2 regions of the Solidesulfovibrio carbinoliphilus subsp. oakridgensis genome follow, and region 1 is predicted to be linked to the other one. Evidence: predicted binding sites of a transcription regulator. Region 1 holds the regulator's gene; the other holds the start of a gene.
What was found. The regulator HrcA, encoded in region 1, represses chaperone genes, less so after heat shock. The targets are predictions, from matches to a motif close to TGTTAGCACTCNNNNNNNNNGAGTGCTAACA.

Region 1 (10,507 bases):
CGGCCGACATCGCCTTCCATACCGCCGTGGCCGCGGCCAGCGGCAACGGGCTCCTGGCCGATCTCTACCGCAGCTTTTCCATGGTTTTTCAGGACTTCCTCGACATCCTCATCGCCGACCGGGGCGTCAACCAATACCAGGACCGCATCCACCACGGCCTGCTCGATGCCATCGCCGACAAGGACCCGGACAAGGCGGTTTCCTTTGCCATGGAAGCCCTCGACCGCACCACCAGCGACGCCAAGGCCCTGGAGGATCGCTGAGGGGTGGACCGGTTGCCGCTTTTTTTGACGGATAAACATCAGATGATCTGATAGCAAGGCCAGACCTGGGCCCGGGCAGGTTTGGCGCGGGCTCTCGGAACGTCGCAACCGGCGGACAGGCCCTCGCGGCCGGCCGCCCCAGACCGGAGTCGTCCATGCGTGTTTCCAAGTCGTTTTTGATGGTGCTGTTCCCGGCTTTCCTCGTCTACTATGTGGCCGTGGCCGACGCCGCCCTGCAGGGCCACCGCCTGTCCGCCCGGCCGGCCGGCCTGGCCGGGATGGGCCGGCTCATCCCGCGCCTGCCCGAGTCGGTGACCGACTCCCTGCGCACGGCCATGGACGGCCTGCGCCAGAAGGTCCTGGCCTCCGGGCTCATGACCGACACCCGGCCAAGCCCCGAACAGGCGCGCCGGGACTTCGCCGCCCTGTGGGCCGATTTGGAAGGCCCCCGGCCGGCCGTGGCCGTCCCGTCCCGGCCGGCGGAGAACCCGGGCTATCCGGTGCTGGAGCCCGGCCAGGACTAGGCCCGGCGCCGCTTGGGCCAAAGCCTCTCCACCCGGCTGGACCTCTTTGGAAGAAATCTTCTATTCCAGCGAGATAGCTTCGATTTTCGGCCTCGTCCCTTGACACCCCCCCTTTCGGTTGTTACCCGTTTGGCACTCTATTCCACCGAGTGCCAAACGGGGATGCGCCATGCCGCTTCTGGAACGCGAACGGGAAGTCCTGACCACCATCATCGAGGCCTACATCGCAACGGCCTCGCCCGTGGGCTCGCGCGCCGTGTCCAAGCAGAGTCCGCTGCGCCTTTCCCCGGCCACCATCCGCAACATCATGGCCGACCTGACCGAGGCCGGCTACCTGGCCCAGCCCCACACCTCGGCCGGCCGGGTGCCCACGGCCCGGGCCTTCCGGTTCTACCTCGACGAGGTCATGCGGCTTCGCCCCCTGGCCGAGACCGACCAGCGCCGCATCACCGACAACCTGGCCACCGCCGGCCTCGAGGTCGGGGAACTGTTGCGCCGGGCCTCGCGGCTCCTTTCCGGGCTCTCGTTGCAGGTGGCCATGGTCATCACCCCCAACCAGGCTGCGGCCCGGTGGAAGCGGCTCGACTTTTCGCTTTTGAATCCCGGGCTGGTCATGGTGCTGCTCGTCCTGCAGGGCGGACTGGTCCGGACCCGGGTCATCGAGGCCGACCCCGGGGTCACGGCCGACGACCTGGTCAGCTACGCCAATTACCTGAACCATCTTTTCACCGACCGGACCGTGACCGAGGTCCGGGCCAGGCTCGTGCGCGAACTCGACGAGGCCACCCGCACCCTGGACGCCTTGTGCCGGCAGGCCCTGACCCTGGCCCGGACCGCCTTTGACCACGAGCGCGAACCCGCAAGCGAAGTCATCGTGGACGGCACTCCCAACATCCTGGGCCAGCCCGAATTCACCGACGCCGGCCACATGCGCGAGCTCATGTGCGTGCTCGAAGAGCGCACCGTCCTGCTCGAACTGCTGGACAAAACCGCAAACGAACTTAAAACGGTGATTACGATCGGCGGCGAGTCGGATCTGGCCGCCCTGGCCGACCTCGGCGTCATCACCGCCCCCTACGGCATGGGGGCCATGTCCCTGGGCGCCATCGGCCTCATCGGCCCTTTGCGCATGGACTACGCCAAGCTGGTGCCGGTGGTGGACTACACCGCCCGCACCCTGACCCGGCTCCTGGACCGGCACCTGTAACCGATACGACACCCTGCGCCAGGCGCGGCCGGCCCTGTCCGGCCTTTTGCCGCGTCCGGCGCTGCATATGGGAGGATCCATGGCCCCTGACGAAAAGCTTTCCGAGGCACAGGCCACGCCCGAAGGCGCGGCCGACACCCCCGCGCCGACCCTCGAGGAAGAGGTCGCGGCCCTTCGCGCCGCCCTGGCCGCCGAGTCCGACCGCCGGCTGCGCAGCCTGGCCGAGACCGAGAACCTCAAGAAGCGGCTCCTCAAGGAAAAGGAAGAGTTCCAGAAGTACGCCACCGAATCCCTCGTGGCCGAACTCGTCCCCGTCCTTGACCACCTCGATCTGGCCCTGGCCCACGGCCGGGGCAACGACGCCTGCAAGGACTTCGTCGTCGGCGTGGACATGACCCGAAAGGCTTTCCTTGACATCCTCGGCCGCCACGGCGTGGCCGAATTCGGCCGGACGGGCGAGCCCTTCAACCCCGAAACCCACGAGGCCCTCGGCATGGCCAGCCTGCCCGATCTGCCGGCCGACACCGTGGCCCAGGTGGTCCAGAAGGGCTACACGCTGCGCGGCCGGCTCCTGCGGCCGGCCAAGGTCATGGTCAACAAGATCTGACCGCGTCCGGGGGCACTTTTTCGCCAATCCCCCCCTTTACTCGAAAAATACGGACCTTATATACCTGCCTGTCTCTCGGAAAAAATCCGTCGCCAGACGGAAGACCATACAGGAACCAACAAGGAGGAAAGGCTATCATGGGTAAAATAATCGGGATCGACCTCGGGACCACCAACTCCTGCGTCTATGTCATGGAGGGCAAGGACCCGAAGTGCGTCACCAACCCCGAGGGCGGCCGCACCACCCCGTCCATCGTGGCCTTCACCAAGGAGCGGCTGGTCGGCGAAATCGCCAAGCGCCAGGCCGTCACCAATCCCGAGCGCACCATCTTCGCCATCAAGCGCCTCATGGGCCGTCGTTTCGACGCCCCGGAAGTCACCAAGTGGCTGGCGCACTGCCCCTATAAAATCGTCGAGGGCACGGGCGGCGACGCCTACATCGAGGTCGAGGGCAAGAAGTACAGCCCCTCGGAGATCTCGGCCATCATCCTCGGCAAGCTCAAGAAGGACGCCGAAGCCTACCTCGGCGAACCCGTGACCGAAGCCGTCATCACCGTGCCGGCCTACTTCAACGACGCCCAGCGCCAGGCCACCAAGGACGCCGGCCGCATCGCCGGCCTCGAAGTCAAGCGCATCATCAACGAGCCGACAGCCGCCTCCCTGGCCTACGGCTTCGACAAGAAGTCCAACGAGAAGATCGCGGTCTTCGACCTTGGCGGCGGCACCTTTGATATCTCCATCCTGGAAGTCGGCGACAACGTCGTCGAGGTCCGGGCCACCAACGGCGACACCTTCCTTGGCGGCGAAGACTTCGACCATCGCGTCATCACCTTCCTGGTCGAGGAATTCAAGAAAGAGACCGGCATCGACCTGTCCCAGGACCGCATGGCCCTGCAGCGCCTGAAGGAAGCCGGCGAAAAGGCCAAGAAGGAACTGTCCACGGCCATGGAGACCGAGGTCAACCTGCCTTTTATCACGGCCGACGCCTCCGGTCCCAAGCACATGATGGTCAAGCTGACGCGCGGCAAGCTCGAATCCCTGGTCCATGACCTGGTCCAGCGGACCGTGGAGCCGTGCCGCAAGGCCCTGGCCGACGCCGGCCTCAAGACCACCGACATCGACGAGGTCGTGCTGGTCGGCGGCATGACCCGCATGCCGCTGGTGCAAAAGGCCGTGCAGGAGTTCTTCGGCAAGGAGCCCAACCGCTCGGTCAACCCGGACGAGGTCGTGGCCATGGGCGCGGCCATCCAGGGCGGCATCCTGGCCGGCGACGTGAAAGACGTGCTCCTTTTGGACGTCACGCCGCTGTCGCTTGGCATCGAGACCCTGGGCGGGGTGTTCACCAAGCTCATCGACCGCAACACCACCATTCCGACCCGCAAAAGCCAGGTGTTCACCACGGCCGCCGACAACCAGCCGTCCGTGTCCATCCACGTGCTCCAGGGCGAGCGGCCCATGGCCGGCGACAACATGACCCTTGGCCGCTTCGAGCTGACCGGCCTTCCCCCGGCGGCCCGCGGCATCCCGCAGATCGAGGTCACCTTCGACATCGACGCCAACGGCATCGTCAACGTCTCGGCCAAGGACACCGGCACCGGCAAGGAGCAGTCGATCCGCATCACCGCCTCCTCGGGCCTGTCGGAATCCGACATCCAAAAGCTCATCAAGGATGCCGAGAGCCACGCCGAGGACGACAAGAAGAAGCAGGCCCTGATCGAGATCAGAAACCAGGCCGACACCCTGGTCTACACCACGGAGAAATCCCTGGCCGAGCTTGGCGACAAGGTCGACGCGGCCACCCGCGGCGAGATCGAGTCCAAGCTCAACCACGTCAAGGAAGTGCTCAAGGGCGAGGATTCCGACGCCATAAAGCGCGCCACCGACGACCTGTCCCAGGCCTCGCACAAGCTGGCGGAAAAGCTCTACCAGCAGAAAGCCGAGGCCGGCGGCCAGCCCGGCGGCCCCGAAGCCGGCGCGGCCGGACCCCAGGCCGGCAAGGCCGGCGGCGCGGACGAGGACGTGGTCGACGCCGACTATACCGAAGTGAAGTAAGGCCCGCGTCCGCGCGGACTTGCCTTCGCGCCCCATTGCGCGTATCGGAAAGCCTGACTCGTCCCCCGGACGGGTCAGGCTTTTTCGTATTGTCCGACGTGCACGGCGGCTCGGCCGCCAAACCCCGGTTCGCCCATGAACGCCAAGGCCATTCCCATGACACCGCGTCTTTTTCCCCGCCTCGCCGCGGGTTTCCTGTTGTGCCTGGTTCTTGCCGCCCTGACCGGTTGCGGCGGCCTCTTCACCCAGCCCGCGCCGCCGCCCCCGCCGCCGGTGGCGCCCCCCGCGCCCGTGGCCCCGACGCCGCCACCCCAGCCCGTGGCCGTCAACCGGGTGGCCGTGCTCCTGCCCCTTGGCGGGCCGTTCCGGGAGCTCGGCGGCAAGGTGCAAAAAGGCATCAAGGCCGCTCAGGACGCCCTGGCCGCCGCCGGCACGCCGCTCGACGTCATCGTCATCGACGCCACCCAGCCCGGCTGGGCCGACAGCGTGCGCGCCTTGCCGCCCGAGGTCACCCTCGTCGGCGGTCCCATGCATCCCCTGACGCTCAAGGAGCTCCAGTCCACGGGGCTGCTCCAGAGCCGGGTCTTCCTGGCCTTCCTCTCGACCCTCGGCGAGGCCCGCGAAGGCATCGACGCCTGGCGGTTTTTCCCGAGCGCCGAGGACGAGATCGACGCCCTCCTGCGCCTGTCTTTGACCGACTACGGCATCACCCAGTTCGGCATCCTGCGCCCCGGCGACCGCTACGGCCAGTCCATGGGCGAGGCCTTCGCCCTGGCCACCACGCGCCTTGGCGGCCAGGTCACGGCCACGGGCGTCTACTCGGCCCAGGATCCGTCCAGCTGGGACGGCACCGTGGCGGAAATGCTCAAGACCGGCGGCGGCCGGCCCGGCTTCGGGGCCGTGTTCGTGCCCGACGAATGGGCCCGGGCCGACAAGGTGCTGCCCGCCTTTTTCCGCAACAAGGTCGAGGACCTGCTGATCCTCGGACCGCAGCTCTGGACCGAGGCCCTCTACCGGGCCGCGGCCTCCAAGACGCAGATCAACATCCAGAACTACCGTCTGGCCGTCTGTCCGGGCGCCTGGTGGCCGGAAAACCAGGGCAAGGCCACCCAGGCCCTGCTTGCCGCCATGCGGGCCGCCGGCGAGGACCATGCCGACCTGTGGGAGGCCGTGGGCTTCGACTTCGCCCGCCTGGCCGCCAGACTCGGCCGTATGCCCCAGGGCGCGGCACCCCAGGAAGTCAGCTCGCGTCTGGCCCAGGCCGCCTCGGGCATGGATTTCAGTATGGCCCCCCTGTCCTACGGCCCGGACGGCAAGGCCCACGTGGCCATGTACCTGTTTCGGCCTTCGGTGGCCGGTCCGGTCCTGCTCGATCCCGAGGGCTTCCGCCAGCGCCTGAACGCCATCCGGCAAAAGGCCCTGGAAAATCCGGCCCCCGAGACCGAGCAGTCCTACGCCCCGGCCCAGGCCCCGGGCGCCGCAGCCCCGGCCGCCGTTCCCCAGCCGCCAGCCCAGCCCGGCACCCTGCCGCCGGCCGCTCCGGCCCGGCCCGTCGTCCAGCCGGCCGTCCCGGCGCCGGCCGAGCCCCAGGCCCCGGTGCCGGCCCACCGGCAGGCCATTCCGGCATCCTGAGACATCCCAAGGAAGACCTTCCCATGAAGATACGCCCCGATGAAGTGGCCAAGGTGGCCAAGCTGGCCCGGCTGCGCCTGGACGACGACAGCCTCGAAGCCTTTGCCGGCCAGATGGACGGCATCCTGGCCTACATGGAAACCCTTGGCGCGGTCGATACCGACGGCGTCGAGCCCCTCTACAGCCCGGTGCTCCACGAGACCCCGCTGCGCGCCGACGTCGCCACCAAGGCCTGCGCCCGCGACCGGATCCTGGCCAACGCCCCGGCCACGGACGGCCAGTTCTTTATCGTTCCGAAAATTGTTTAAGAATGAACGGGGCTCCGCCCCGAGCCCCGCCGGGGGGAATCATTTCCCCCGGACCCCCTCGCTTTGGGGAAAGGGGGATGAGCCAGAAAGGGATTCGTCATGTCCGAGATCGTTCGTCTGTCCCTGACCGAGGTCCGCGACACGCTGGCCGCCACGGAAATAAAGGCCGAAGAGGCGGTGGCCGCCTGTCTGGCCCGCATCGAAGCCACCGAGCCGAAGCTTCGGGCCATCCTGCACCTTGGGGCCGAGTCGGCCCTGGAAAAGGCCCGAGCCATGGACGCCGCCGGTCCGGATCCGGCCAAACGCCTGTGGGGCGTGCCGGTTCTCATAAAGGACGCCATCTGCGTGGCCGACGCCCCGACCACCTGCGCCTCCAAGATCCTCGAGAATTTCGTGCCCTTCTACGACGCCACCTGCGTGGAGAAGTTGAAGGCCGCCGGCGCCATCCTTCTTGGCAAGGCCAACATGGACGAGTTCGCCATGGGCTCCTCCACCGAGAATTCCGCCTACGCCGTGACCGCCAACCCCTGGGACACCAGCCGGGTCCCGGGCGGATCGAGCGGCGGCTCGGCTGCGGCCGTGTCCGCCGGCCAGTGTTTCGCCGCGCTCGGCACCGACACCGGCGGCTCCATCCGCCAGCCGGCCGCCTTTTGCGGCACCGTCGGCATCAAGCCCACCTACGGCCGGGTGTCGCGCTACGGTCTGGTCGCCTACGGATCGAGCCTGGACCAGATCGGACCGCTTACCCGCACCGCCGACGACGCCGCCGCCATGCTGACCGTCATTTCCGGCCACGATCCCAGGGATTCCACCTCGGCCCCGCGCCCGGCCCCGGACTTCGAGGCCCTTCTCGCCGGCGCGGGTGATCTGCGCGGCCTGACCATTGGCTTGCCGGACGAGTACTGGGGCGAGGGCGTGGACGACGAGGTCCGGGCAGGCTGCCAGGAGGCCGTGGACGCGGCCAAGGCCCTTGGCGCCACCGTCGTGCCGGTCTCCCTGCCCCACACGCCCTACGCCGTCGCCACCTACTACATCGTGGCCATGGCCGAAGCCTCCTCCAACCTGGCCCGGTTCGACGGCGTGCGCTACGGCTACCGCGCCCCCGAAGCCGTCACCCTGGAAGAGCTCTACGAGCTGTCCCGGTCCAAGGGCTTTGGCCCGGAAGTCCGCCGCCGCATCGTCATCGGCACCTACGTCCTCTCGGCCGGCTACTACGACGCCTACTACCGCAAGGCCGCGCAAGTCCGCCGGCTGATCCGCCAGGACTTCCTGGACGCCTTCGCCAAATGCGACGTCATCTGCGGCCCGACCTCGCCCTTTGCCGCCTTCCCCATCGGCCAGATGTCCGGCGATCCGCTCCAGATGTACCTGAGCGACATCTTCACCATCTCCCTGAACCTCGCCGGCCTGCCCGGCCTGTCCATGCCCGTCGGCCTCGGCAAGGACTCCGGGCTCCCCATCGGCATGCAGCTCTTCGGCCCGGCCTTCGACGAAGCCGCCATCCTGCGCACCGCCAAGGTGCTGGGGAACGCGCTGCCGCAGCTGCCGCAGCCGAGTGGAATCTAGGAATGAAGATGCCTCCGGCGGCCGGGGGGGATCATCCCCCCGGACCCCCTGAAAGGGAAAAGGGGGGGCCATGGCGCTGCGACCGAAGCTCGTACGCTTACAGGAAAAGAGATGCGGCTGGCCGTTGCCGTAAGCGGCGGTGCGGACAGCCTGCTGTCGCTTGGCCTGCTGCGGGCCGAAGGCCACGATGTGGTGGCCGTGCATGCCCATTTCCTGCCGCCGGACATGAAAGGGCAGGAGTTGGCCCGGGCCATCGAGACCCAGTGCGGCCGGCTCGGCGTGCCCTTTGCCGCCGTGGACCTGTCGCGGGAGTTTGGCCGGCAGGTCGTAGCCCCCTTCATCGCGGCCTACGCCGCCGGCCAGACGCCCAATCCCTGCGCCGCCTGCAACCGGGACATGAAATTCGGCCTGCTCATGGAGGCGGCCCGGGAACTCGGGGCGGACAAGCTGGCCACCGGCCACTTTGCCCGGCTGCAGGAAACCGACCGCGGGCCGGCCCTTTTCCGGGGGGCCGACGACTCCCGCGACCAGAGCTATTTCCTGTCCCTGGTGCCGCGAGACGCCCTGGCCCGGGCCGTCTTTCCCCTGGCCCGCCGGCGCAAGGCCGACCATCCGGCCGCCCTGGCCGCCCTTGGCCTGGCCCCCCCGCTCCCCAAGGAATCGCGCGAGGTCTGCTTCGTGCCCGGCGACGACTACCGGGCCTTTCTCGAAGCAAGCGGCGCGGCCCTGACCGGACCCGGGCCCATCGTCCTGACGGACGGCACCCGACTCGGCACCCACCAGGGCCTGTGGCGGCACACCATCGGCCAGCGCAAGGGCCTTGGCATCGCCTACGCCGACCCCCTCTACGTCCTTGGCAAGGACACGGCCGCCAATACGCTTGTGGTCGGCGTCCGGGCCGATCTCGACGCCACCGCCTGCCGCACCGGCCCGGCCAACCTCCTGGCCGATCCGGCCGGCTGGCCGGCCACCGCCACCGTCCTGGCCCAGACCTGCTACCGCATGCGCCCGCGCCCGGCCCGGGCGGTCCTCGGCCCGGACGGCGGCCTGGCCCTCACTTTTGACGCCCCCGTGGCCCGACCCACCCCCGGCCAGGTGGCGACGGTCTACGACGCGGCCGGCCGGGTCCTGGCCGGCGGCGTCCTTGTGCCGGACACCCTGCCGTCCCCGCCAGACCGGACCTGACAAGCCCATGGCCCCGACCATCCGCAACGTGCTCCTGGACCGCGACGGCACCATCATCGAAGACCGGCACTATCTTTCCAACCCGGACGGCGTGGTCCTGGTTCCGGGCGCGGGCGAGGCCCTTGGCCGCCTGACCCGGGCCGGGGCCCGGCTTTTTTGCGTCACCAACCAGTCCGGCCTCGGCCGGGGCTATTTCAAACAATCGGATTTCGAGGCCGTCCAGGCCCGGCTGCTGGCCCTGCTCGAACCACATGGCGCGGTCCTTGCAGACACGGCCTTTTGCCCCCACGGCCCGGACGACGGTTGTCCCTGCCGCAAACCCGCCATCGGCCTCTTCGCGGCCCTGGCCGGCCGGTACGGCCTCGTGCCGGCGGAAACGGCAGTCATCGGCGACAAGGCCTCGGACATCCATTTCGGCCTGGCCCTCGGCTCGCCGCTGACCATCCTGGTCGCCACCGGCCACGGAACCGAGCAAGCCGCCGCCTGCGGCCTGCCGGGGCTTGAGGCCCCCCTGCTCGTCCTCGCCGACCGACGGCCCGGCTGGCCCCACGTCCTGGCCCGGGACCTGCCGGCGGCGGCCGCCTACCTGCTGGACGAAGGGTTTCTTCCGGCCGCCCTCCCGTGAACCGGGGCCAAATGGCCCCCCCTGCGCCAGACCGGCCCCGCCTCCGTCAGAGGAAGGACTCACGGCCGGACGGCCGCTCCAGCGCCGGCCGGCCTGCCCCTTTTCGCCCCGGGCAAGACATTCACCCGCTCTTTCGACAAAAAACTCCATAAAGATTCGGTTCTAGCCGCCACCCCCGGGAAATGCGTCCTGGGCCTTTTGGAAAAGGGCCCTGACCGAGAGGCCGAAACCGGTCACCACGGCCACGGCCACGCCGGCGACGAGGCTGGCCAGGATGGCGTATTCCGAGCTGGTGGCCCCGGATTCGTCGTTTAAAAACCGCAGGATACGGTCTGCCATGAAGCACCTCGCAAAGTCGGTGTTTCGCGCAAACGGGCGGAAGGATTCGGAGCGGGACAAAGCGGAAAGGCCGGACGACGGTCTGGTCATCCGGGCGAAGGGGGTGAAGAGACGGTAGCGGGGGAGGCCGCCCCTGTAAAGGGCCTTTGGGAAACCGACTCCGGCCGGGACAGGCGTCCCGGCCGGGGCCGGTCAGAGGA
Region 2 (10,507 bases), 1.3 Mb from region 1:
CCATCTCCGGCCCCTTGGCCAGGATGTCCTGGAGGGACAGGGTGCCGGCCGTTTTCTGCAGGATGATCAGGCCAAAGAGGAAGGCCGTGCCGCCAAGGACGTTCATCCACAGGGCGCGCTCGGCGTTCTTGCGGGCGATCTCGGTGTCGTCATGGCCGATCAGCATGAACGAGCACAGGGTGGTGCACTCCCAGAAAAAGTACATCCACAGGAGGTTGTTGGCCAGAACCAGGCCGTTCATGGCCCCGAGGAAGAGCACGATGAAGAAGAAGAACCGGGGCTGCCTGGATTTGGGCAGGTGCAGATGCTCCTCGTGCTCCTTCATGTAGCCGATGCCGTAGACGGCGATCAGCGAACCCACGATGGAGATGATGAGCACCATGATGAGGCTCAGGTCGTCGGCGAAGAAGGCGGGCGTGGCCCCATGGTCGTGAACCATGAAGAAGTCGAGCCAGACCAGACCGAGGATTTGGGCGGCGGTCAGCCAGATGATGATCTGGTTTTTTCGTTTGAAACCTACCGCCAGGACCACAAACAGTATGACGAAGTCGCCAAGGGTGACGAGCGTATCATACAGTGGGGCCGGCGACAGGATGAACGCTCCGCCGCGGAGCATGGCCAGTGATGCGAGGGCAAGCACCCCCGCCGTGGCCACCAGGATGACCTTGCGCACGTTTTGCTCACGCAAAACGAGCAACACGGCTGCAACCAGGAATGGCAGCAGCACCGTCGCAAAGACCAACGTGTCGAGCATAGGCACCTCGGAAAAAAGTTTAGGGACCGCCATGGACACACGCCCTGCCCCCGCCGCGGGACAGAGCAATCCACGAGCAATGCGGCCGCATGCTTTGGAAAACCCTAGGCCCCATGGGGGAGAGCGTCAAGTTTAGGCGTCTTATAAGAAATTGCCACCCTGTGCAATAGCGTGATTCCTTTCACAAGGGTCCCTCTTCAGGCAAAAAACGCCCTCCGGCACCCGCCCCGCCTGACTCTCGTGGGCCTACGACAGTCACTCTTCAAAAAAATATCGTGATTTCAAACTATTACCTTCAGGAAACTTTTTGGTGCCAAGAACGTTTTTTTTGGGCCGACCCCCTTGCCTTTCATGGCGATGTGGTTAGATACATTTCCGCCCGCCGCTAGCACTCCTCGCTTGCGAGTGCCAGCGGCGGGCCATTCCCCCCAAATATCCATGGAGGCAACCGTATGAAGCTCAAACCCTTAGGCGATCGCGTGCTCGTGAAACGGCTGGAACAGGAGGAAGTCACGAAGGGTGGCATCATCATCCCCGACTCCGCCAAGGAAAAGCCCATGAAGGGCGAGGTCATCGCCGCCGGCCCGGGCAAGATCGGCGACGACGGCAAGCACGTGCAGATGCACGTGGAAAAGGGCGACCTGGTCCTTTTCAACAAGTACGCCGGCACCGAAATCAAGGTCGATGAGGATGATTTCCTCGTGATGCGCGAGGATGACATCCTGGCCATCATCGAAGCCTAAGGCCCTCCCCATTCCCCACTGAATCATTAGACAAGGAGAAACATACATGGCTGCCAAAGATATCTTGTTCGATGCCAGAGCCCGCGAGAAGCTGAAACGTGGCGTTGACAAGCTTGCCAACGCCGTGAAGGTCACCCTGGGACCCAAGGGCCGCAACGTGGTCATCGAGAAGTCCTACGGCTCCCCGATCATCACCAAGGACGGCGTGACCGTGGCCAAGGAAATCGAGCTTGAAGACAAGTTCGAGAACATGGGCGCCCAGATGGTCAAGGAAGTCGCTTCCAAGACCTCGGACATCGCCGGCGACGGCACCACCACCGCCACCATCCTGGCCCAGGCCATTTACAGCGAAGGCGTGAAGCTTGTGGCCGCCGGCCGCAATCCCATGGCCATCAAGCGCGGCATCGACAAGGCCGTCGAGTCGGTCGTGGCCGAGCTCGAGACCCTGGCCAAGCCCACCCGCGACCAGAAAGAAATCGCCCAGGTCGGCACCATTTCCGCCAACTCCGACGCCACCATCGGCAACATCATCGCCGAGGCCATGAACAAGGTCGGCAAGGAAGGCGTCATCACGGTCGAGGAAGCCAAGGGCATGGAGACCACCCTGGACGTGGTCGAAGGCATGCAGTTCGACCGCGGCTACCTCTCCCCCTATTTCGTCACCGATCCCGAGCGCATGGTTTGCGAGCTCGACGAGCCGCTCATCCTCATCAACGAGAAGAAAGTCTCGGCCATGAAGGATCTGCTGCCCATCCTCGAGCAGGTGGCCAAGATGTCCCGGCCGCTTCTGATCGTGGCTGAAGACATCGAGGGCGAGGCCCTGGCCACGCTGGTCGTCAACAAGCTGCGCGGCACGCTCCAGGTCTGCGCCGTCAAGGCTCCGGGCTTCGGCGACCGCCGCAAGGCCATGCTCGAAGACATCGCCATCCTGACCGGCGGCCAGTCCGTGTCCGAAGACCTCGGCATCAAGCTCGAGAACATCACCCTGGTCGACCTCGGCAAGGCCAAGCGCGTCATCGTGGACAAGGAAAACACCACCATCGTCGACGGCGCCGGCGATGCCGAGAAGATCAAGGCCCGCGTGAAGCAGATTCGCGCCCAGGCCGACGAGACCACCTCCAGCTACGACAAAGAAAAGCTGCAGGAGCGTCTGGCCAAGATCGTCGGCGGCGTGGCCGTCATCAATGTCGGCGCGGCCACCGAGACCGAGATGAAAGAGAAGAAGGCCCGCGTCGAAGATGCGCTGAACGCCACCCGCGCGGCCGTTGAGGAAGGCATCGTCCCCGGCGGCGGCGTCGCCCTGGTCCGTTGCGTCAAGAGCCTGACCGACATCAAGGCCCTGGACGACGACGAGCAGTCCGGCATCGAGATCGTGCGCCGCGCCATCGAAGAGCCGCTGCGCCAAATCGCGAGCAACGCCGGCTTCGAAGGCTCCATTGTCGTTGCCAAGGTCCGTGACGGCGCCGAGGGCTTCGGCTTCAACGCCGCCACCGGCCAGTACGAAGACCTGATCGCGGCCGGTGTCATCGACCCCAAAAAGGTCACCCGCATCGCCCTGCAGAATTCCGCTTCCGTGGCCGGCCTGCTCCTGACCACCGAGGCGGCCGTGGCCGAAAAGCCCGAGCCGAAAAAAGACATGCCCGCCATGCCCGGCGGCGGCATGGGCGGCATGGGTGGCATGGGCGGCATGTACTAGACGCCCTTTGCTTCACGTTACCGCCTTCAGGGCGGCCGGACGAAAGTCCGGCCGCCTTTTTTTTGGGAAAAGATGCCTCCGGCGGCCGGGAGGGGGTCACCCCCTCCCGGACCCACCCGCCCCGGGAAACGACGAAGGGCGGTCCCATACTGGGACCGCCCTTCGTCGTTTCGCGCCCCCTTTCGGGGGGGCCGGGGGGGATGATCCCCCCCGGCGGAGAGGTCCAGGAGAGGCAGAGCCTCTCCTGGCCGCCCGAGGCATCTTCCTTCCGTTCCTCTCCTACCGGCAGTGCTCGCTCATATACCGGCCGAGGCGCTCCAGGCCTTCCTCGATGTTCTCCAGGGAATTGGCGTAGGAAAAGCGCAGGTGCCCTTCCCCGCCCGGGCCGAAGTCGATGCCGGGCGTGACGCCGACATGGGCCTTCTCCAGGATGTCGTAGGCCAGCGCCAGGGAATCCGGGTGCAGGTGGTCGGCCCGCACGAACACGTAAAAGGCGCCCGTCGGCTCCACGCGGGGAGAAAGGCCGAGCTTTCTAAGCCCCGCCAGGAGAACCTTGCGCCGCTGGTCGTAGGTCCGGCGCATGGCTTCGGCCGCGGCCAGGCCGTCGGGCGAAAGCGCGGCCAGACCGGCCCACTGGGCCACGGACGAGGCGCAGATGAAAAGGTTTTGCTGGAGCTTTTGCAGGATCGGCATCATTCCGCGCGGGGCGATCAGGTAGCCGAGGCGCAGGCCGGTCATGGCGAAGCGCTTGGAGAAGCCGTTCAAGACGATGGCGTCGTCGGAGAATTCCAGGGCGCACCGGGCCGGTTCGCCGTAGGTCAGGCCGTGGTAGATCTCGTCGGAAATGACGGGCACGCCCATGGCGCAGGCCGCATCCAGGGCCTCGGGGGAAATGAGCGTCCCGGTCGGGTTGGCCGGGGAATTGATGAGAATGCCGGCGGTCAGTTCGCTGACGTTCTCGCCGATCAGGTCCGGCGTGAACTGGAACCCGTCCTCCTCGGCCACAGGCACGTAGTGCGGGGTCAGGTTGGTGAAGCGCAGGAAGTTGGGGTAGCAGGCATAGGCCGGGTCGGTGAGGAGGATGTGGCGGCCGGGCCGGGCCAGGACGCCGAAGGCGAGCAGCATGGCCGGCGAGGTCCCGCCCGTGACCAGCACCCGGTCCGGCGAGACCGACACGCCGTATTCCCGGCCGTGCAGTTCGCAGATGGCCTCGCGCAGGGCCGGAATGCCAAGGCTGTGGGTGTAGTGGGTTTGGCCCTCGTCCACGGCCTTCTTGGCGGCCTCTTTCACGCAGTCCGGGATGTCGCAGTCCGGCTCCCCGATCTCCAGGTGGATGACCCGGTGGCCGGCGGCCTCGATCTTGTGGGCCTTTTCCAGAATGTCCATGACGAGAAACGACGTGATGTCCTTGCAGGCGGGATTCATGGCGGTTGTCCGATTGGTTTTGCGAAGGATGGGCGCGGCCCGGGCCGCGCGGGAATGGCGGATGTCCGGCCCCGGCCCCGGCTTCGCTGCAAGGACCGGGGCCGGGACCGAAGCCCCGTCTGTTTGCGCCGTGCGGTCAGGCGGCGTCGTCGGCCGGAGGCTGGCACATGCCCGAGGGGTGGGCGTACCGGTCGTTTAGGGACTGGATGTATTTCTCGCTGTCCGCGATGACGGAGCCGAGCATCCGCCGGGCCTTCTGGCCCCAGCCGGCCGGCTCCAGGCGAAAGATCGAGCGCCAGAAGACCGTATTCTTGGCAAAGGCCCGCAGGAGCCCCTCGCGGACCGGGCCGTGGGGATAGCTCTTTTCCACCAGCCGGGCCACGGCCGCGGCCGACCACTTGCGGGCGAGCAGATGGAGCCAGAGGCAGCCGCCGAGGCACAGGGCCACAAACGGGATCCAGCGCCAGGATTCGTCGAAAACCCAGCCCAGCCAGGCCGGCACCAGGCCGGTCGAAAAGGGGTGGCCGGTCAGGATGTAGAGGGCGGCCAGGACCAGGGCGACCAGCCCGAAAAGCATGCCGTCGCGCTTGAGCACCCCGGCCCGCCAGCGCAGGAAAAGCCCCCGCAACTCCGGCACCCGCACGTCCTCGACCTCGCGGGCCAGCTTTTCCAGGTCCCCGACGATGCGGTAGGCCCGCTCCACCCGGACGTGGTTCATGCGGTTGTGGATGGCGGCCATGTCCGCGTCGCGCTTGGCCTCGAACCGCAGGCGCAGGGCCTCGTCGGCGATGGGCAGGGCGGCCGAGGGCGAATAGATGCGGTAGAACTTGCCGGCGGTTAGCCCCTGCTGGGCCAGGGCCCGCTGCCAGGCGCCGACCACCTCTTCCGGGTTGTCCTCCCGGGCGGCGATGTCCATCTGGTTCAGGATGTAGATGAACTTGTTCGAATCGCGGCGGTTGATGGTGGCCGCGACCAGGTGGGTCAGCGTGTCGCGCATGGCCCCGGGTTCGGGGCGGCGGGCGTCAAAGAGGACCAGCACCAGGTCCGAGAGGTCCATGATGTGGTTGGTGATGCGCAAGGTCGAGGTCCGCTGGGCGTCGGCGTCGAAGCCCGGGGAGTCGATGAGAATAAGGCCCCGCAGCTTGTCGCTCGGACTGGTCTTGAGACGAATGTAGGAATCGATGCGCCCGCCCTCGCCCGGCTCCACCTTTTCGAGCTCCTCGCTCATCTTGTAAAAGGGAAAGCGCAGGTCGGCGTTGAGCGCCGTGCCCGGCAGGACCCGGGATTCGCCGGCCGCGTTGTAGCAGATGACCGTGAACTTGTCGTCCACGGCATGGGAGCCGGTCTGCTGCACGGGCGTGCCCAGATAGTAGTTGATGAACGTGGATTTGCCGGCGGAAAACGGGCCCAGGATGGAAATGAGCGGCCACCAGGCGATCTGGGAGATGGTGGACTGGTCAGAAGCCAAAAGCCCAAGGCCTCGACAGACGGTGTCGAGCTTTTTGAAACTCCCCACCGCATCGACCAGAAGCGGGTTTTCCAGTTGCAGATGCTCTTTGAGGCTGGCCAGCCTGTCGCTCAGTCTGCCGTCTTCCATGCGTCCCCCTGCCCGTGAAGAATGTCCCTATCTATCGAAGAACGCGACATTCGTCGAGATGGGACCGCCCTGGCGGCCCGCCTTCGGAAGGGCGGCGGGAAAATTCTTGCCCCGGCCCGGCCCTTGCCGCTATCCCGGACAGGCCCGGCCCGCAGCGGCCCCCAAGGAGGCTTGGCCATGCACGAGGAATCGCTTGGCACCGTCATCCGCGACTTTCTCACCGGCGAGGAAGTCCCCGAAACCTCCTACGAGGAGTTCCGGCAGGCCCTGGCCCGGCTCCTGGTGGAGGAGAAAGGCTATCCCAAGGACAGGCTCCGGCCCAAGGTCGGGGTCTGTTTTCCGGTCGACGGCGAGGCCTACACCCGCATGGTGGACCTGCTCGCCCTGGACGCGGCCGGACGGCCGCTCCTCTTCGCCATCTTCTGTTCCGGCGAACCCGGGTCCTACGTCCGCGAGGCCCTGGCCGCCGGCCGGATCTACCAGGACGGCCCGGTGCCCCTCGTCTTGGTCACCGACACCCGCGAGGCCGTGCTCCTCGAAACCGCCACCGGCCGGGAACTCGGGCGCGGCCTGCGGGCCATTCCCACCTGGCGGCAGGCCATGGACTTGCAGGCCCCGCTCCCGCAGCTGTCGGACGAGGCCCTGCGCCTGGAACGCCGCATCCTTTTTGCCTACAGCGAGTTTCTGGCCAACGGCTGCTGCCAGGGAGCCTGCCGGCCCAAGGCCCGGACCTAGTGTCGCGCCCATGGAAAAGTACATACTTTTTATGAATAACCATCTAATATAGTTATTTTTTATTAAAAATACTGGCGTATTTTTTTAAGGGCCGCCGCCCTCCGTCCAAGCGTCCCACCCGATCATCGGGACGGGTTTCCAAAGGGCGGCAGCCCCTTGGCCGCCGGAGGCTTTCCCCCTGACCCGTTTTGCAAGTCGCTTCTGGCCTCCGGCCCAAAGATGGCGTATAAGGCGGCATGGAGCGCGATTCCCAAACCCCGGTCATCGAAGTCGAGGCCGCGCGCAAGGACTACGGCCCGGTCCGGGCCGTGGACGACGTCAGCTTCGTGGTCCGGCGCGGCGAGTGCTTTGGCCTCCTTGGCCCCAACGGCGCCGGCAAGACCACCACCATCCGCATGATCTACGGGTTCTCGCCCCGCACCTCGGGCTTGGTCCGGGTCTTCGGCCTGGACATTGCCACGCACTTTCGCCGCATCCGCTCAAGGCTTGGCGTGTGCCAGCAGGGCAACACCCTGGATCCCGACTTGAGCGTCCTTGAAAACCTTCTCGTCTTTGCCGGCTATTTCCGCATCCCCCGCCGGGAAGCCCTGGCCCGGGCCGGGGAGCTGCTGGCCTTTTTCGCCCTGGAGGGCAAAAAGCGGTTCCAGTACGAGGAGCTGTCCGGCGGCATGGCCCGGCGGCTCATGCTGGCCCGGGCCATCATGAACAGGCCCGATCTGCTCATCCTCGACGAGCCGACCACCGGCCTCGATCCCCAGTCGCGAAACACCCTCTGGGACCGGCTGCTCGACCTCAAGCGGCAAGGCCTGACGATTCTTTTGACCACCCACGCCATGGAGGAGGCCGAGCGGTTTTGCGACCGCCTGTGCATCATCGACCACGGCAAGGTGGCGGCCGGCGGCGACCCGGCCGGACTGGTGGCCGCGAGCGTCGGCCGCCATGTCCTCGAGGTGGAGTCGCCCGGGGCGGACCTGCCGGCCTACCTCACGGCCGAGGGCCTGCGTTTCGACCGGTCGGGCCGGCGGCTCCTCATCTACGGCGAGGACCGGGCCACGCTCCTCGCCATCCGGGACCGGTTCTGCCCGGAGGGCGGCTATTTCCGGCCCGCCACCCTGGAGGACGTGTTTTTGCGCCTGACCGGCAGGGAGCTTCGCGAATGACGGGAGATCCGCGTTTCACGGGCCTTTTCTGGGCCGTCTGGCGGCGAAACCTGCTGGTCTACCGCCGCATCTGGGCCATCAACTTCCTGCCGCCGCTCCTGGAGCCGCTTTTTTATCTCCTGGCCTTCGGCCTCGGCTTTTCCGGGCTGGTGGCCGACGTCACCTGGCAGGGGGAAAAGCTCGGGTTCACGCAGTTTTTCGCCCCGGCCCTCATTGCGGCCACAGCCATGTGGCAGGCTTTCATGGAGACGTCCTACAACTCGTTTGTGCGGATGTTCTACCAGAAGACCTACGATGCGCTCCTGGCCACGCCCTTGTCCCTGGAAGAGATCATCGTGGCCGAGATCGTCTGGGGGGCCACCCGGTCGGTCATCGCGGCCGTGCTCATGCTCGGCGTGGTGGCCGGCCTCGGCTACGCCCCGAGCTGGCAGGCCCTGGCCGTCGTTCCCGTGGCCCTCCTGGGCGGCCTGGCCTTCGGGGCCATGGGCATGGCCACCACCTCGGTCACCGCCTCCATCGACATGTTCAACATCCCGATCTTCCTGGTCATCACCCCGATGTTCCTTTTTTCCGGCACCTTTTTCCCGGTGGACGCCCTGCCGGCCTGGGCGGGAAAGCTCGCCGCGCTCATGCCACTCTACCACTTGGCCGAACTGACCCGGGCCGCCTGCCTCGGCCGGCTGACCCCGGCCTCCCTTGGCAACGCGGCCGTGCTGGCCGGCTTCTTCCTGGCCTTTTTGCCCCTGTCGCTCGCCGGCATGCGCCGCCGCCTCGTGCGGTAAGTTGGGGCTCCGCCCCAAACCCCGCCAGGGCGCCGCCCTGGACCTGCCGGGGGGATGATCCCCCCGGCCCCCTGCAAAGGGGAGACTGAATAAACGTGGTGCAGCGTCGGCGGCGTGACCGTCGTCAATGGCAAAGGCCAAGAGAGGTGTGGGGGGGCTGCGGCCGCCTGCAGGCCGCAGGGGAAAGCTATTCCGGCAGGAGCCGGACAAAGCCGAAGGACCGGCCCGAAACGTCGAGACAGGGCGTGTCGCCCGGGGCCTGGGCGGCGGACTGGCCCGGGAAGGCGTCGGCGAAGAGTTCGCCCGCAAGGCCCGATTCCGGGTAGGCGAAGAGCACCCGGCCATCCGGGGAAACGACGGCGAAGGCCCGGCCCAGGGCCCGGGCCACGGCGTCCAGGAGCGGGCGCGGCAGGGCCGCCGGATCGACCGGGCAGGGGCGTTCGCGGTGGCGCCGGGTGATGGCCATTTCCAGATTGGCCTTGAGGTCCAGGAGCTTGACCGGCTTCTGGATGTAGCCGGCGGCGCCCGTGGCGGCCACCCGGTCCATGATCTCGCGGTCAACCGCCGCGGTCAGAAAAATCACCGGCACGCCGAGCCCTTCGATGATGACCCGGGCCGCGGCCACCCCGTCCATGGCTCCGGCCAGGTTGATGTCCATGAGCACCACGTCCGGCAGGAGGACCGCAGCCTCGGACACGGCTTCCTCGCCGGTCTCGATCTCGGCGCACACACTGTAGCCGAGCCGGTCCAGGATCTTGGCGGCCACCCGGGCCGACAGCGGGTCGTCCTCGACGATGAGCACCCGGCGGCGGGCGGTGGCCTCCAGGCGTCCTTCCACGATCTCCATGGCGGCTCAGCCCCTGTCCGCGAGGGTGATCTTTTTGTGGGCGTCCTGGATCTTGTAATACAGGTCGTCCATTTCGGCCGGCTTCATGAGATAGTCGAAGGCGCCCTGCTCCATGCCCCGGATGGCCACGTCCACATTGGCGTGCCCGGTCAGCATGATGACCTCGACCCGGGGATGGGCCTCCTTGATGCGGGTGAGCGTTTCCATGCCGTCCATGCCCGGCATCTTGACGTCCAGGAGCACCACGTCCATGGGATTGTCCGCCAGGATGGCCAGGGCCGCCTCGCCGCTGTTGGCCGTCAGCACGGAAAGGCCTCGCCGGGACAGGCGCTTTTTGAGCGTGTCCACGTAACTTTCCTCGTCGTCGACCAGGAGCACCCGCACTGCCTCGCTCACGAATTTGCCTCCGCTCGGACTTGGTCCAGTCGTGCATCCATAGCCGCGCGGCAGGGGAAAAGCAACCGCCCGGACCCGTGTTGATACTGCTGTCGCCGGACCGAATACTGCCACGCCTCCCTGAAGGAGCCTTCCGTATGACCCCGCTCGACCTGAACGCCTTGCAAGGCCTGGTCCGCCTGGCCGGCCACGCCGTCCTCGACCTCTACCGCAACGGCTTTTCCGTGGAAGAGAAATCCGACCACACTCCGGTGACCACGGCCGACAGGCGGTCGAGCGAAATCCTCCTCGAGGGCCTCGCCCGCCTCTTTCCCGACATCCCGGTCATCTGCGAGGAGACGGAAAGCGCCCCCTACGCGGTCCGGCGGCGCT

Region 2: groES (co-chaperone GroES) is a predicted target of HrcA. The motif match lies at 1,138-1,168, and genes of this name have one in related genera.

The regions. Positions count from the first base shown of each region.
Region 1 is NZ_CM001368.1:3,854,174-3,864,680, reverse strand. It holds gene DFW101_RS20230 (FadR/GntR family transcriptional regulator) at 1-263, shown strand, start outside; gene DFW101_RS16935 (hypothetical protein) at 419-787, shown strand; gene hrcA (heat-inducible transcriptional repressor HrcA) at 957-1,994, shown strand; gene DFW101_RS16925 (nucleotide exchange factor GrpE) at 2,074-2,601, shown strand; gene dnaK (molecular chaperone DnaK) at 2,739-4,652, shown strand; gene DFW101_RS16915 (penicillin-binding protein activator) at 4,809-6,284, shown strand; gene gatC (Asp-tRNA(Asn)/Glu-tRNA(Gln) amidotransferase subunit GatC) at 6,308-6,592, shown strand; gene gatA (Asp-tRNA(Asn)/Glu-tRNA(Gln) amidotransferase subunit GatA) at 6,692-8,158, shown strand; gene DFW101_RS16900 (tRNA-specific 2-thiouridylase) at 8,270-9,343, shown strand; gene DFW101_RS16895 (D-glycero-alpha-D-manno-heptose-1,7-bisphosphate 7-phosphatase) at 9,351-9,968, shown strand; gene DFW101_RS16890 (Flp family type IVb pilin) at 10,131-10,307, opposite strand.
Region 2 is NZ_CM001368.1:2,577,434-2,587,940, forward strand. It holds gene DFW101_RS11180 (NADH-quinone oxidoreductase subunit 5 family protein) at 1-754, opposite strand, end outside; gene groES (co-chaperone GroES) at 1,207-1,497, shown strand; gene groL (chaperonin GroEL) at 1,544-3,193, shown strand; gene DFW101_RS11195 (pyridoxal phosphate-dependent aminotransferase) at 3,473-4,618, opposite strand; gene DFW101_RS11200 (dynamin family protein) at 4,755-6,215, opposite strand; gene DFW101_RS11205 (type I restriction enzyme HsdR N-terminal domain-containing protein) at 6,393-6,950, shown strand; gene DFW101_RS11210 (ABC transporter ATP-binding protein) at 7,187-8,110, shown strand; gene DFW101_RS11215 (ABC transporter permease) at 8,107-8,892, shown strand; gene DFW101_RS11220 (response regulator) at 9,080-9,739, opposite strand; gene DFW101_RS11225 (response regulator) at 9,746-10,135, opposite strand; gene cysQ (3'(2'),5'-bisphosphate nucleotidase CysQ) at 10,273-10,507, shown strand, end outside.